2 linked regions of the Ketobacter sp. MCCC 1A13808 genome follow. The protein of the gene in region 2 interacts with the protein of the main gene of each other region in a pairwise test. Links are inferred from orthologs where the notes say so. Each region holds a gene or a part of one and is shown on either strand. Other genes may lie near its edges.

The links.
Region 1: the proteins of dnaA (region 2) and FT643_RS03580 interact in binary tests that used the Escherichia coli proteins (3 or more experiments, as listed by UniProt). The link is inferred for Ketobacter sp. MCCC 1A13808 from one-to-one orthologs.

What each region holds. Positions count from the first base shown.
Region 1 is NZ_VRKW01000001.1:830,653-836,222, forward strand. Bases 2,616-5,570 are described here. They hold FT643_RS03580 (phosphoheptose isomerase), read left to right. Parts: upstream 2,616-3,773; coding sequence 3,774-4,367; downstream 4,368-5,570. Other genes in these bases: FT643_RS03570 (penicillin-binding protein activator), read left to right, coding at 2,616-3,419; FT643_RS03575 (YraN family protein), read left to right, coding at 3,346-3,750; FT643_RS03585 (ClpXP protease specificity-enhancing factor), read right to left, coding at 4,375-4,779; FT643_RS03590 (glutathione S-transferase N-terminal domain-containing protein), read right to left, coding at 4,843-5,466. Also shown: rsmI (16S rRNA (cytidine(1402)-2'-O)-methyltransferase), read right to left, coding at 562-1,407; more of FT643_RS03570, read left to right, coding at 1,572-2,615. UniProt on the Escherichia coli protein: Required for the timely initiation of chromosomal replication via direct interactions with the DnaA initiator protein.
Region 2 is NZ_VRKW01000011.1:8,459-14,313, forward strand. The notes cover bases 299-3,274. They hold dnaA (chromosomal replication initiator protein DnaA), read right to left. Parts: upstream 2,489-3,274; coding sequence 1,109-2,488; downstream 299-1,108. Other genes in these bases: dnaN (DNA polymerase III subunit beta), read right to left, coding at 299-1,077; rpmH (50S ribosomal protein L34), read left to right, coding at 3,090-3,224; rnpA (ribonuclease P protein component), read left to right, coding at 3,239-3,274. In the rest of the region: more of dnaN, read right to left, coding at 1-298; more of rnpA, read left to right, coding at 3,275-3,643; membrane protein insertion efficiency factor YidD, read left to right, coding at 3,640-3,894; membrane protein insertase YidC, read left to right, coding at 3,897-5,606; tRNA uridine-5-carboxymethylaminomethyl(34) synthesis GTPase MnmE, read left to right, coding at 5,632-5,855. UniProt on the Escherichia coli protein: Plays an essential in the initiation and regulation of chromosomal replication. Binds in an ATP-dependent fashion to the origin of replication (oriC) to initiate formation of the DNA replication initiation complex once per cell cycle.

The sequences.
Region 1 (5,570 bases), on a different replicon or contig from region 2:
AGCGAACAAAAAAATAAGTCAAAACAGTCAGATAGAAGCCACTCTTAATGTGGCTTCAAGCGACAGAGAACATTTCGAGATATAAGGCAGGGAATTTTTAGAACAATGGTTATTACACCGGGGGCGGATTGAGCGTCAGGGGCTCAATCCGGGCAAAAAATATAGAGTCAGCCGATAAGCCGGGTTCTGTCGTGGACAGTCATTCCTCTGGGACGCGCGTCACCGTGCGCCTCTAGCAACCTACCCGAATCCAGCGCGGGTCACGCCAATGGATTCCTATTTGGTCTTGCTCCGGGTGGGGTTTTCCATCGCCACGATCTGTTACCAGTCGCGCGGTGCGCTCTTACCGCACCTTTTCAACCTTACCGGCCAGCGAACTGGCTTAGGCGGTATACTTTCTGCTGCACTTTCCGTCGGTTTTCACCGCCCAGGCGTTACCTGGCACCTTACCCTATGGAGCCCGGACTTTCCTCCCCCGACCAGGACAAACCTGATCAAGAGCGACTGCCTGGCTGACTCTAGTTGAGCAAAATACGCCTAAGGGGTTAAGGAATCAAGCAATTATTCATTGCTGTTTGCAATTGCGGCCTCATAAAGCGCGTTTTTTGCCACTCCACTTAATTCGGAAACCAAAGCACAGGCTTTCTTCAAGGGCATACTTTGATGTGCCAGGTTCAACGCCCGCAATACAGAAGGGTCAATACTAGGCACCCGCCCTGCATCCTGCACCCCCTCTATTAAAACCACGAATTCGCCTTTACGGTGGGCATCACTTTCAAGCAGCCAATCCCTCAATTGTCGACCCGTACCCGTCCTGACTGTTTCAAAGGTTTTCGTGATTTCTTTTACCAGCGCCATCGTCCTGTCTTCACCCAAAACCAGCTCGGCATCCGCGATACAATCTAAAATGCGCTTGGGTGATTCATATAAAACCAACGTCGCCCGCTCATTAACAAATTGCTCCAGCTGTGCCCGGCGCGCCTGCTGCTTTGCCGACAAAAAGCCGACAAACAGAAACCGGTCGGTGGGCAACCCCGCAATAGAAAGTGCCGCTATTGCAGCACAAGGCCCTGGAATAGCTACAACGCTGCCCCCCTGCTCACGCACACCGCGAACCAGACGATAACCCGGGTCACTGATCAAGGGAGTACCCGCATCCGAGATTAACGCTATCGACTGTCCTTGATTGAGCACATCGAGCAACGCGGTTATTTTGTCTGCTTCATTATGATCGTGCACGGCCATCATTTTCGTAGCGATCCCGTAATGATCAAGCAACTTACGACTATGGCGTGTGTCTTCCGCTGCAATTATGTCGACTTGTTTCAAAACATCCACAGCGCGATACGTGATATCCTTGAGATTCCCTATGGGTGTTGCGACAATATACAAACTTCCAGTCGACATAGCGTTACGAGCCTAATACCAGTATGAATTCACGTCATTTAACACAGCTTACCACAGTTGCGCTAACCCTTTGGTGCTTGCTACTGGCGGCTTGTACACCTAGCCCCCCAATCGGTCAACAAGATCCTGTAACAGAAACATCGCAAACGAACGCTATCAATCAAATGCTCAAACGAGCAAAAACGCTTTCATCACCAGAATCGGAAAAGCTGTTAATCGAAGCCTCCTCCTTGTTACTGGAACAAAGTAAAACTGCAAAGGCCAAACGCATACTCAGCACCATCAATCCAGCTAACCTGGATGACTCCAGCAAAGCCAGGCTGGTGCTGGCTCTGTCCAAGGTCGCAATTGCTGAAGGCGATTACCCGCTTGCAGAAGAACTGCTCACGACCGATAAGCTGGGCCTGATTACCGCTTCCAACCACCTGGACACAGAGCTTCTAAACGAGATCAGCCTACTCCGCGCCCAAACCTGGGAGCTGACCGGTAACTTTCTTGCCGCGGCCAGAGAACGAATTTTTGTCAGCCCCATGCTCGCGGAAGTTGAAATTGCAGAACAAAACCACGAGCAAATCTGGAGCGACCTTGTCAATGTTCCAGTAGAAACGCTTGAACAACTATCGAAAACCGTCGCAGTGCCTGAAATTCAAGGCTGGCTGGAGTTAGCGTGGGTATACAAAGGCCTGCAGGACGACCTTGACCGCCAACTCGATGCATTGAATTCCTGGCAACAACGATATCCGGTTCACCCCGCTGCTACCAACCTCCCGGGCGCCTTGAAAGTTGTCCAGGAGCTGAGCGCTAATCGCCCTACGCAAGTGGCCATTTTGCTACCGATGCAAGGAAAATATCGTTTAGCGGCAGAGGCAATACTTAACGGATTTATGACCGCTCACTTCCGCAACCGGCCCAGCAGTCCGGAGAGCAAACAGGACTTAACCATTCGTGTCTATGACACTCACGATGTGAATCAATTTTCCCAAATTTACCAGCGCGCGGTTTCTGAAGGTGCCGACATTATTCTGGGGCCGCTACAAAAAGAAAACCTACGCACACTAACGCAAAGCCCGGATGAGTTACCGATTACCACCATCGCACTGAATCAGGAGCTGGGGAATGCAGAAACACCTCATAACCTTTACCAGTTTGGCCTTTCGCCTGAGGACGACGCAGTACAGGTCGCCGATCATGCAAGAAAATACAATTTCAGCCGTGCGGCCGTCTTATACCAGGACAACCCCTGGTGGAGTCGAGCCTACGCCGCCTTTACAAAACAATGGATGACGGCTGAGGGTGAAATTACAAGCGCAGCCAGCTTTGAAAGCCAGGACAAAATGGCAAACGCAATCAAGCAAATGCTACTGGTTCATCAAAGTGAGTTGCGGGCGCAACAACTGAAGCGAATGATAGGCAAAGATTTTGAGTTTCAACCACGAAGACGCCAGGATATTGATTTCATTTTCCTGATCGCCTCTCCGGAGCAAGCGCGCCAGATACGACCGCTGCTCGACTTCTACTACGCACAAGATATCCCCGTCATAGCCGGCTCACAGATTTACAGCGGGGAGCCCTCCCCCCAAAATGATCGCGACTTAAATGGCATTGAATTTTGCGACATTCCCTGGTTACTTGAAAAACCAGACGCTTTGCATACGGCGATGTACAAAGCCTGGCCAAAAGCGGATCACCGTTACTTCAGGCTGAACGCGATGGGGGTGGACGCCTACAGACTGCAATCCAGACTGCAACTTCTCACGCAGATACCGGATGCCGGCTTGTTCGGCGCGACCGGAAACTTAACGGTAGGCCTTGATAAACGAGTACACAGGGAGTTAAGTTGGGCCGTTATAAAAAAGGGTCGACCACAACTTCTTCCTAAAATCGTTGATACGGAAGTTATGGAAAGCACGCCGGTCATACCAAGAGCACAAGGACGATATGCCCCGACCAGTCAAAACACCCCCACTGCCGAAGCCTCTGACAGAGAAAAAGCGCACGGGAAACCAAGCTGAAAATCTAGCCCGTCAACACCTCACCAAAGCCGGGCTGAATTTTTGCGTCGCAAACTTTCAGTGCAAAACCGGCGAAATTGATCTGGTAATGAAGGATGACTCAACACTGGTGTTCGTCGAGGTCCGTTATCGTGCGGATACGGAACTGGGCTCTCCGCTGGAAACAGTGACCTCGAGTAAGCAACGCAAACTGATACGCACAGCCAGTTTTTTCCTACAACAACACTTTGGGGACCGGTGGCCATCTTGCCGGTTTGATGTAGTAGGAATAAGCGGCCCTCTGGATGGCGCCCCCACCATAGACTGGGTTAAAGCTGCGTTTTATGGTTAACACACAGAATTAAGGAACTCGCAATGACGCTTGTTGATCGCATACACGATCTATTTGATGACAACATCAACACTCAACTCAAATGCCGGGACGAACTCCCCCCCCTCATTGCCAGCGCCAGTGAAACCATAGTTCAATGCTTACTAAGCGATCACAAAGTGCTGGCGTGCGGGAACGGAGGCTCCGCCAATATAGCCCAGCAATTTTCCACTAAGATGCTGAACCGCTTCGAACGAGAACGTCCTGCACTGCCAGCTATCGCCCTGTCAACGGACTCCTCGACGATCACATCCATATCCAACGACTATAGCTACAACGAAATATTCTCCAAACAAATCCGCGCCATCGGCCATGAAGGCGACATCCTGTTAGCGCTCACTAGTAGTGGAAATTCAGCTAATATCGTTCAGGCGATACAAGCCGCCCACGACCGGGGCATGCTCGTTATTTCATTGACAGGAAAGGATGGGGGGGATTGCGCGCGACTCATGCAGCGAGATGATATTGAGATTCGTGTGCCCTCAAATTCAACACCCCGCATACAAGAAAGCCACCTGTTTGCGATACACCTATTTTGTGACCTGATTGATCGCGAAATATTCGGGACCGATATTTAACAGAGAATTATTTAACCACCTTGAGGGAGGGCTTTCCGCTTGGTTTGGTGGAGTCCTCATCTTTAGATTTAGTGCGCTCCCGTCGATTCTCCGGGGGCGGAATTTCGTCTTCATCAAAGAACATGCCTTTGCCATTTTCTTTGGCATAAATGGCGAGAATAGAACCAATCGGGACGTAAAGGTTGCGCGCTTTGCCACCGAAGCGGGCCGAAAACTCAACCTCTTCATTGCCCATGTGCAAATTTCTGATAGCCGTAGGGGCCAGATTCAGAATGATCCGGCCTTCGCTTATGAACTCACTGGGCACTTGAACCAGGGGATAACCTGCATTCACCAACAGATAAGGAGTGAATTCGTTATCCAGAATCCACTCGTAAACTGCACGTATAAAATAAGGGCGACTTGGTGTCATTGTACACTCATAGAAGCACCCGTCACACTGCCGGAGAAACAGCAGCATGGCAGATGTATAGCTTTAGAGACGCAATTCCCGCTCAGCATCAGACAAACTAGCCTGGAACGATTCGCGAGCAAACAAACGATCCGCGTACGTAATTAGATTACCCGCCTTAGACTTCTGCAGCTCAATTCCCATGGAAGGCAGGCGCCATAAAATAGGAGCCACACAACAATCAACCAGCGTGAAGTCATCACTCATAAAGAACGGCTTTTCCGAGAATATCCCGTCTATGGCAACCAAATTATCCGTCAGTTCCTTGCGGTGCTTGTTAAGAACAGCTTCTTTTTCAGAACCGGCAATCAGAGCATCCACAGAATCACACCAATCACGATGAATTCGATGCATCAGCAAGCGGCTGCGGGCTCGCTCGACCGGATACACTGGCAGTAACGGAGGATGAGGAAAACGCTCATCCAGGTACTCCATCATGATATTCGGCTCATAGAGCGTCAGCTCCCGGTCCACGAGTGTAGGCAGCTCGTTATAAGGATTCAGAGACGCCAAATCCTCCGGTTTTTCTGCGGGATCCACGTCTAAAACATCTACCGCCACCCCTTTTTCAGCCAAAACGATGCGCACCCGGTGACAATAATGGTCGCTACCATCCGAGAAAAAAGTCATCGAAGAACGTTTTGCAATGACACCCATTTATATTCACTCCAACGCTTGTATCAGTTTGATCATGAGCCACAAGCCCGTCATGCCGCTTGCAACCCATTGAAGGGACAGAAAAGGAGAAGGGG
Region 2 (5,855 bases):
AGACGCGGTCTCATCGTTAGCGTCGGTAATAAGAGCACTACTATTGGAGTCAGCCATCAGAATTTTAACGTTCTCGCTACGGATGACATTCATTACATCAAGCAGATAATTCACATTGAATCCAATCTCCAACTCCGCACCGTGATAATCAACGTTAATCGTTTCCTCTGCTTCTTCTTGCTCCGGGTTATTGGCGACCGTTGTGAGACTGCCATCCAACAACCTAATTCGGACGCCGCGATATTTTTCATTGGATAAAATGGAAACCCTCGAAAAACACTGCTTCATCTCGTCTTTATCGCTGATAACAGTTTTATCACTATTTTTAGGTAAAACACGCTCATAATCAGGGAATTTCCCATCAATTAGCTTGGAGGTGAAGCGTAAATCCGTATCTTCTACTCGAATATGATTACTACTCAAGGATACCGAAACATCCGCGTCCATATCAGTGAACAACTTGGACAGCTCAAGCACGCCTTTTCGTGGAACTATAGCCTGCACAGCTTGGTCCACTTCGCATTGGATTTCTGCATTACAAAGCGCTAGGCGATGCCCGTCAGTGGCCACAGCCCGGAGTAAATTGGCTGAAACCTCAAATAGCATCCCGTTCAGATAAAAACGAACGTCCTGTTGCGCCATCGCGAAACCGGTGCGGTCAATAACCGATTTCAAATAACCCTGGTTAATGGAAAAACGGGTAGTACCACTGGCATCTTCCAGATTTGGAAACTCGTTTGAGGGCAGGGTAGCCAGGCTAAACCGGCTACGACCGGCCTTCACCAATAACTTTTGGTCCTCAAGAATAAATTGGACGCTGCTTTCTTCGGGCAATGATTTACAGATATCCAATAACTTTTTCGCTGGAACTGTAATTTCTGCATTTTCAAACTGTGAGTCGAGGGTGACACGAGCGACCAATTCCACTTCCAGATCAGTGCCAGTGAGCAATAATTGATCACCATCAATCACCATCAACACGTTGGAAAGCACCGGCAATGTTTGCCGACGCTCCACAACCCCGGCAACCTGTTGCAGAGGTTTTAATAATTTTTCCCTTTCAATGGTAAAATTCATAACCTACCCCATAAGTTAGTAATCACTAACTCTATGATGTTAACGACCTTAAAAGATTAGTATAGTCTTCTCTTACATCGGAGCTCTCTTCTCTTAGCTCCTTTATCTTGCGACACGCATGCAACACGGTAGTGTGATCCCGGCCGCCAAAGGCATCACCGATTTCAGGCAAACTGTGGTTGGTTAACTCCTTTGCCAGCGCCATTGCAATCTGGCGCGGCCGCGCAACAGAACGACTGCGTCGCTTTGACAAAATATCAGCCATCTTGATTTTAAAATACTCGGCTACGGTACGCTGTATGTTATCTATGCTAACTTGTTTTTCCTGCAGTGCCAGAAGATCTTTTAACGATTCTTTCACAAATTCCAGAGAGATCGGCTTGCCCGTGAAGTGTGCATTCGCTATCACACGCTTCAGCGCGCCTTCTAATTCCCGTACATTTGAACGTACCCGCTGGGCGACAAAAAAAGCAGCTTCGTCCGGCAAATTAATTTTAGCCTGTTCTGCCTTCTTCATTAATATGGCCACCCGGGTTTCTAGCTCCGGGGGCTCGACTGCAACCGTCAATCCCCACCCGAAACGCGATTTCAAACGTTCCTCAACCCCCATGATCTCTTTCGGATAACGGTCACTGGTCAAGATCATTTGCTGACCGCCTTCCAGCAAGGCATTAAAGGTATGGAAAAACTCTTCCTGGGAACGCTCTTTACCCGCAAAGAACTGGATATCATCAATCAATAGCGCATCGACCGAACGGTAAAAGCGTTTGAATTCATTGATCGCATTAATCTGTAGCGCTTTCACCATATCAGCAACAAAGCGCTCTGAATGCAGATACACCACCTTGGCATTCGGGTTCTGCGTCATCATGAAATTACCCACAGCGTGCATCAAGTGGGTCTTACCTAAGCCGACACCACCATAAAGAAAAAGAGGGTTATAGGCCTGTCCCGGATTCTCTGCAACCTGGGTAGCGGCAGCCCTGGCCAACTGGTTCGATTTACCTTCGACAAAGCTACTGAATATAAAGGAAGGATTAAGATTGGTTTTATGTTTAATCGTGCCGCCAACATCCACTTCACGTTTGGGCGGCTTAGGTCTGGTGTCCGGTAAATCCAGTTCACTTTGACCGCTGTTATCTGACCGCCGCGACACATCATGAGCTACCACGGTCACACTGCGACCGGACGGGCCGGTAGAGGTATCCACCACGGACGCCGTGGGCCTGCTTTGACGGGAACCGATCGCCAACACCACCGTCAACGGCTCTTCATCTATAGCAATCTCTCTCATCAATTCCGAAATACGGTTGAGAAATTTTTCGTTGACCCAGTCCAGTACAAAACGATTCGGCGCCAGCAGCCTTAATTGAGGACCGTCTTCCTCCGCCTGAAGTGGGCGAATCCACATATTAAACTGTTGCGAAGGCAATTCTTCCTGTAAACGGTCAAGGCATTGCCCCCAGAGCGAACTTCCCACTTGGCAGCCCCCGGTAAAAATCAGAAAAGGTAAATTGAAGAGGAATGATATACCCCGAATCTCGACTTATCCACAGCTGAGGAAAAGATTTTTTGACGCAGAATATTCATTTTTGGTTGAAAAATTTCGTTTGTGGATAAGTCCTGAACAAAGTACGTTGAATCCTGGGTGCGAAAAGTGGGTTAAATCGGGTTTTACCCACATGGTAAGGTTATCCACAATTCCATCCGCAGCTTTCGGTCAGCTAATACCGTTTTTTGCCACACAGTTATCATTCGTCTAACTATCTGTTTTAATTATATTTTAATAGGTTATCCACAGAAACTATCAACACTAATAACAACAATCATAAAAATATCTTTATATATATTAATATTATTATTACGACCTGTGGACTGTTGAAAACCCAGATGATTTTCCCCATTGACATCCGCATCCCGGCGCCATAGAATTGCGCCTCATTTTTCAGTGATGATGTTCTGTCCATCCGGACAAATAAACGTCATTTAACTCAAGTTAAAGTGGTTTCGACATGAAAAGAACATTCCAGCCCAGCAACCTGAAGCGCAAAAGAAATCACGGCTTCCGTGCTCGCATGGCAACCAAAAGCGGACGTCAGATTCTGGCTCGCCGTCGCGCGAAAGGCCGTAAGCGTCTGTCTGCGTAAGATGATTCGGTGGCGTGAGCCCATTTTCGTTTCAACGCCACCAAAGACTTCTCAACCCTAGCGAATTCAAACGAGTTTTCGACGGGGTTGAAGGTCGTATCAGTCATACCTTTTTCCTGATTCTTGCCCGCCGTAGCGATCCCGAACAACCCGCCAGACTAGGTCTTGTCGTTGCCAAGAAGCATCTCAAACGAGCAGTAGACCGCAACGCCTTCAAACGTATCATAAGAAACGAATTCAGACTGTCCCAATCCCAATTGGCTGGCTTGGATATCGTGATATTAGCCCGTCCAGGCAGTGCCCAGATCCCACAGAAAGACCTGGCAGCCCAAATCAATAAATATTGGCCGAAACTGGTGCAACGCTGTCATAATCCCCCAGCACAGAAACCTACGCCGCGGGCAGAATCTCCGAAATGAAACAAATCGCTCTGATTCTAGTCACCTTTTACCGCAACGCGATCAGTCCGCTGATGCCGCCCCATTGCCGTTTTCATCCCACCTGCTCCTGTTATGCAGAGGAAGCTATTCAACACTATGGCATTGCACGCGGCAGCCTGTTAACCTTGCGGCGGCTGTCTAAATGTCATCCTTGGCATGAAGGCGGCTATGATCCGGTGCCCGGAACAGATACCCATCCAACCCACACTCATCCAAAAGACAGTAAGTAACGATGGACTGGCAACGAACAATATTGATTGGCGCTTTGGCGATTGTCTCCTACCTGATGATTCTGCAATGGCAGGAAGATTACGTAGGCTCCCCCCAAGCGAAGCAAGCAGATACTAATACACAAAGTTATCCACAGCCTTCAGACGACGAAGCTGGAGACGTACCTTCCGAAGCCAGTGTCGCAACCGAAGATGTTCCCGTGGATCCGGCAGTCGCCACCGAAGCCCCAGTAGTTGACGCGTTAACCCCCGCCAAAGGTATGATCCTGGTCGAAACTGATGTGCTGAAGGTGACCATTAATCCGGTCGGCGGCGATATTGTGCACGTTGGTCTCAAGGATTATCCGGTTTCACTGGAACGGCCGGACGTTCCTTTTACTCTGCTGGATTCAACTTCTGCGCATACCTACATTGCACAGAGCGGATTGATAGGACCCGATGGTCCGGATAGCAGCCAAGCTGGAAGACCGCAATACTCGAGTGCCAAAACCTCCTACTCGATGAGTGCTGATGCGGCGCAAGGGGAAACTCTCAAAGTTGATCTGCTGTTTAATCAGAAAAATGGCACTCAGATCAAAAAGACCTTTACGTTCAGCAAAGGCAGTTACGCGGTAAACGTTGATTTCACCATCGATAACCAGAGCAATGCAGCCTGGCAAGGGCTAATGTACGGTCAGATCAAACGTGACGGCACGCCGGACCCGGGCGTAGACAGCAACATTGGATTTGGTTTGCCGACCTTTCTTGGCGGAGCCTATTGGGATCAGGAAAAACGGTATAACAAAATTAAATTCGATGAGATGGCTGAATCGCCATTGAATAAACGGATACCCGGCGGCTGGCTGGCGATGGTTCAGCATTATTTTATGAGCGCCTGGATTCCGAATCAGGAACAGACACACCACTACACCACCCGGGTTGCCAAGGGATTCAATATAATTGGCTTCACCACACCGAAAGTGTCCGTAGCGCCTGGTACCAGTGAAACCTTATCAGCGCAATTTTATGCGGGTCCCAAAATCCAAAAAGTGTTGAAAGAATTGTTACCGGATAAAGGGCTGGATCTGGTGGTGGACTTCGGTCCGCTATTCTTCATATCCGAAATTCTGTTCTGGTTCCTTCAGCTTTTCCATAGCTGGACGGGCAATTGGGGCTTCGCCATTATTATGCTAACGATGATGGTAAAAGGGTTTTTCTTCTACCCCTCCGCATTGAGTTACCGTTCTATGGCCAAGATGCGGAAGGTCGCGCCGGAAATGACCCGTTTGCGTGAGCAATACGCTGATGACCGGCAAAAGCTGTCGCAAGAAATGATGGGCCTGTATAAAAAAGAAAAAATTAATCCATTGGGCGGTTGTTTACCCATTCTGATTCAAATGCCGGTATTTCTGGCTTTGTATTGGGCCTTGCTGGAAAGTGTGGAATTGCGCCAGGCTCCGTTCATGCTGTGGATAAATGATCTATCGGTAATGGATCCCTATTTTGTATTGCCATTAATCATGGGGGGCAGCATGTGGGTGCAGCAAATGCTCAACCCGGCTCCGCCCGATCCGATGCAAGCCAAGGTAATGAAACTAATGCCGATCATCTTCACTGTGATGTTCCTTTGGTTCCCGGCAGGTCTGGTATTGTATTGGGTAACAAACAACGTCCTGTCGATTACTCAGCAATACGTCATTACCAAGCGTATAGAAGCGGAAGGCAGTACGTAACTTTTTGGTCAGGATTCGATAGCCAATGAGCGCCTATCCTAATGAGACCATAGCGGCACAAGCGACACCGCCCGGCCGGGGCGGTGTCGGAATTATTCGTCTGTCCGGCCCCCAAGCTGAAAGCATTGCCCGTATCCTGTGTAAAAAACAAAATTCCTTCCGCCCACGTCACGCCCATTTCTGTCGCTTTCACGATGAACAAGGCCATGTTCTGGACGAGGGCTTAGCGCTGTTTTTTCCAGGTCCGAA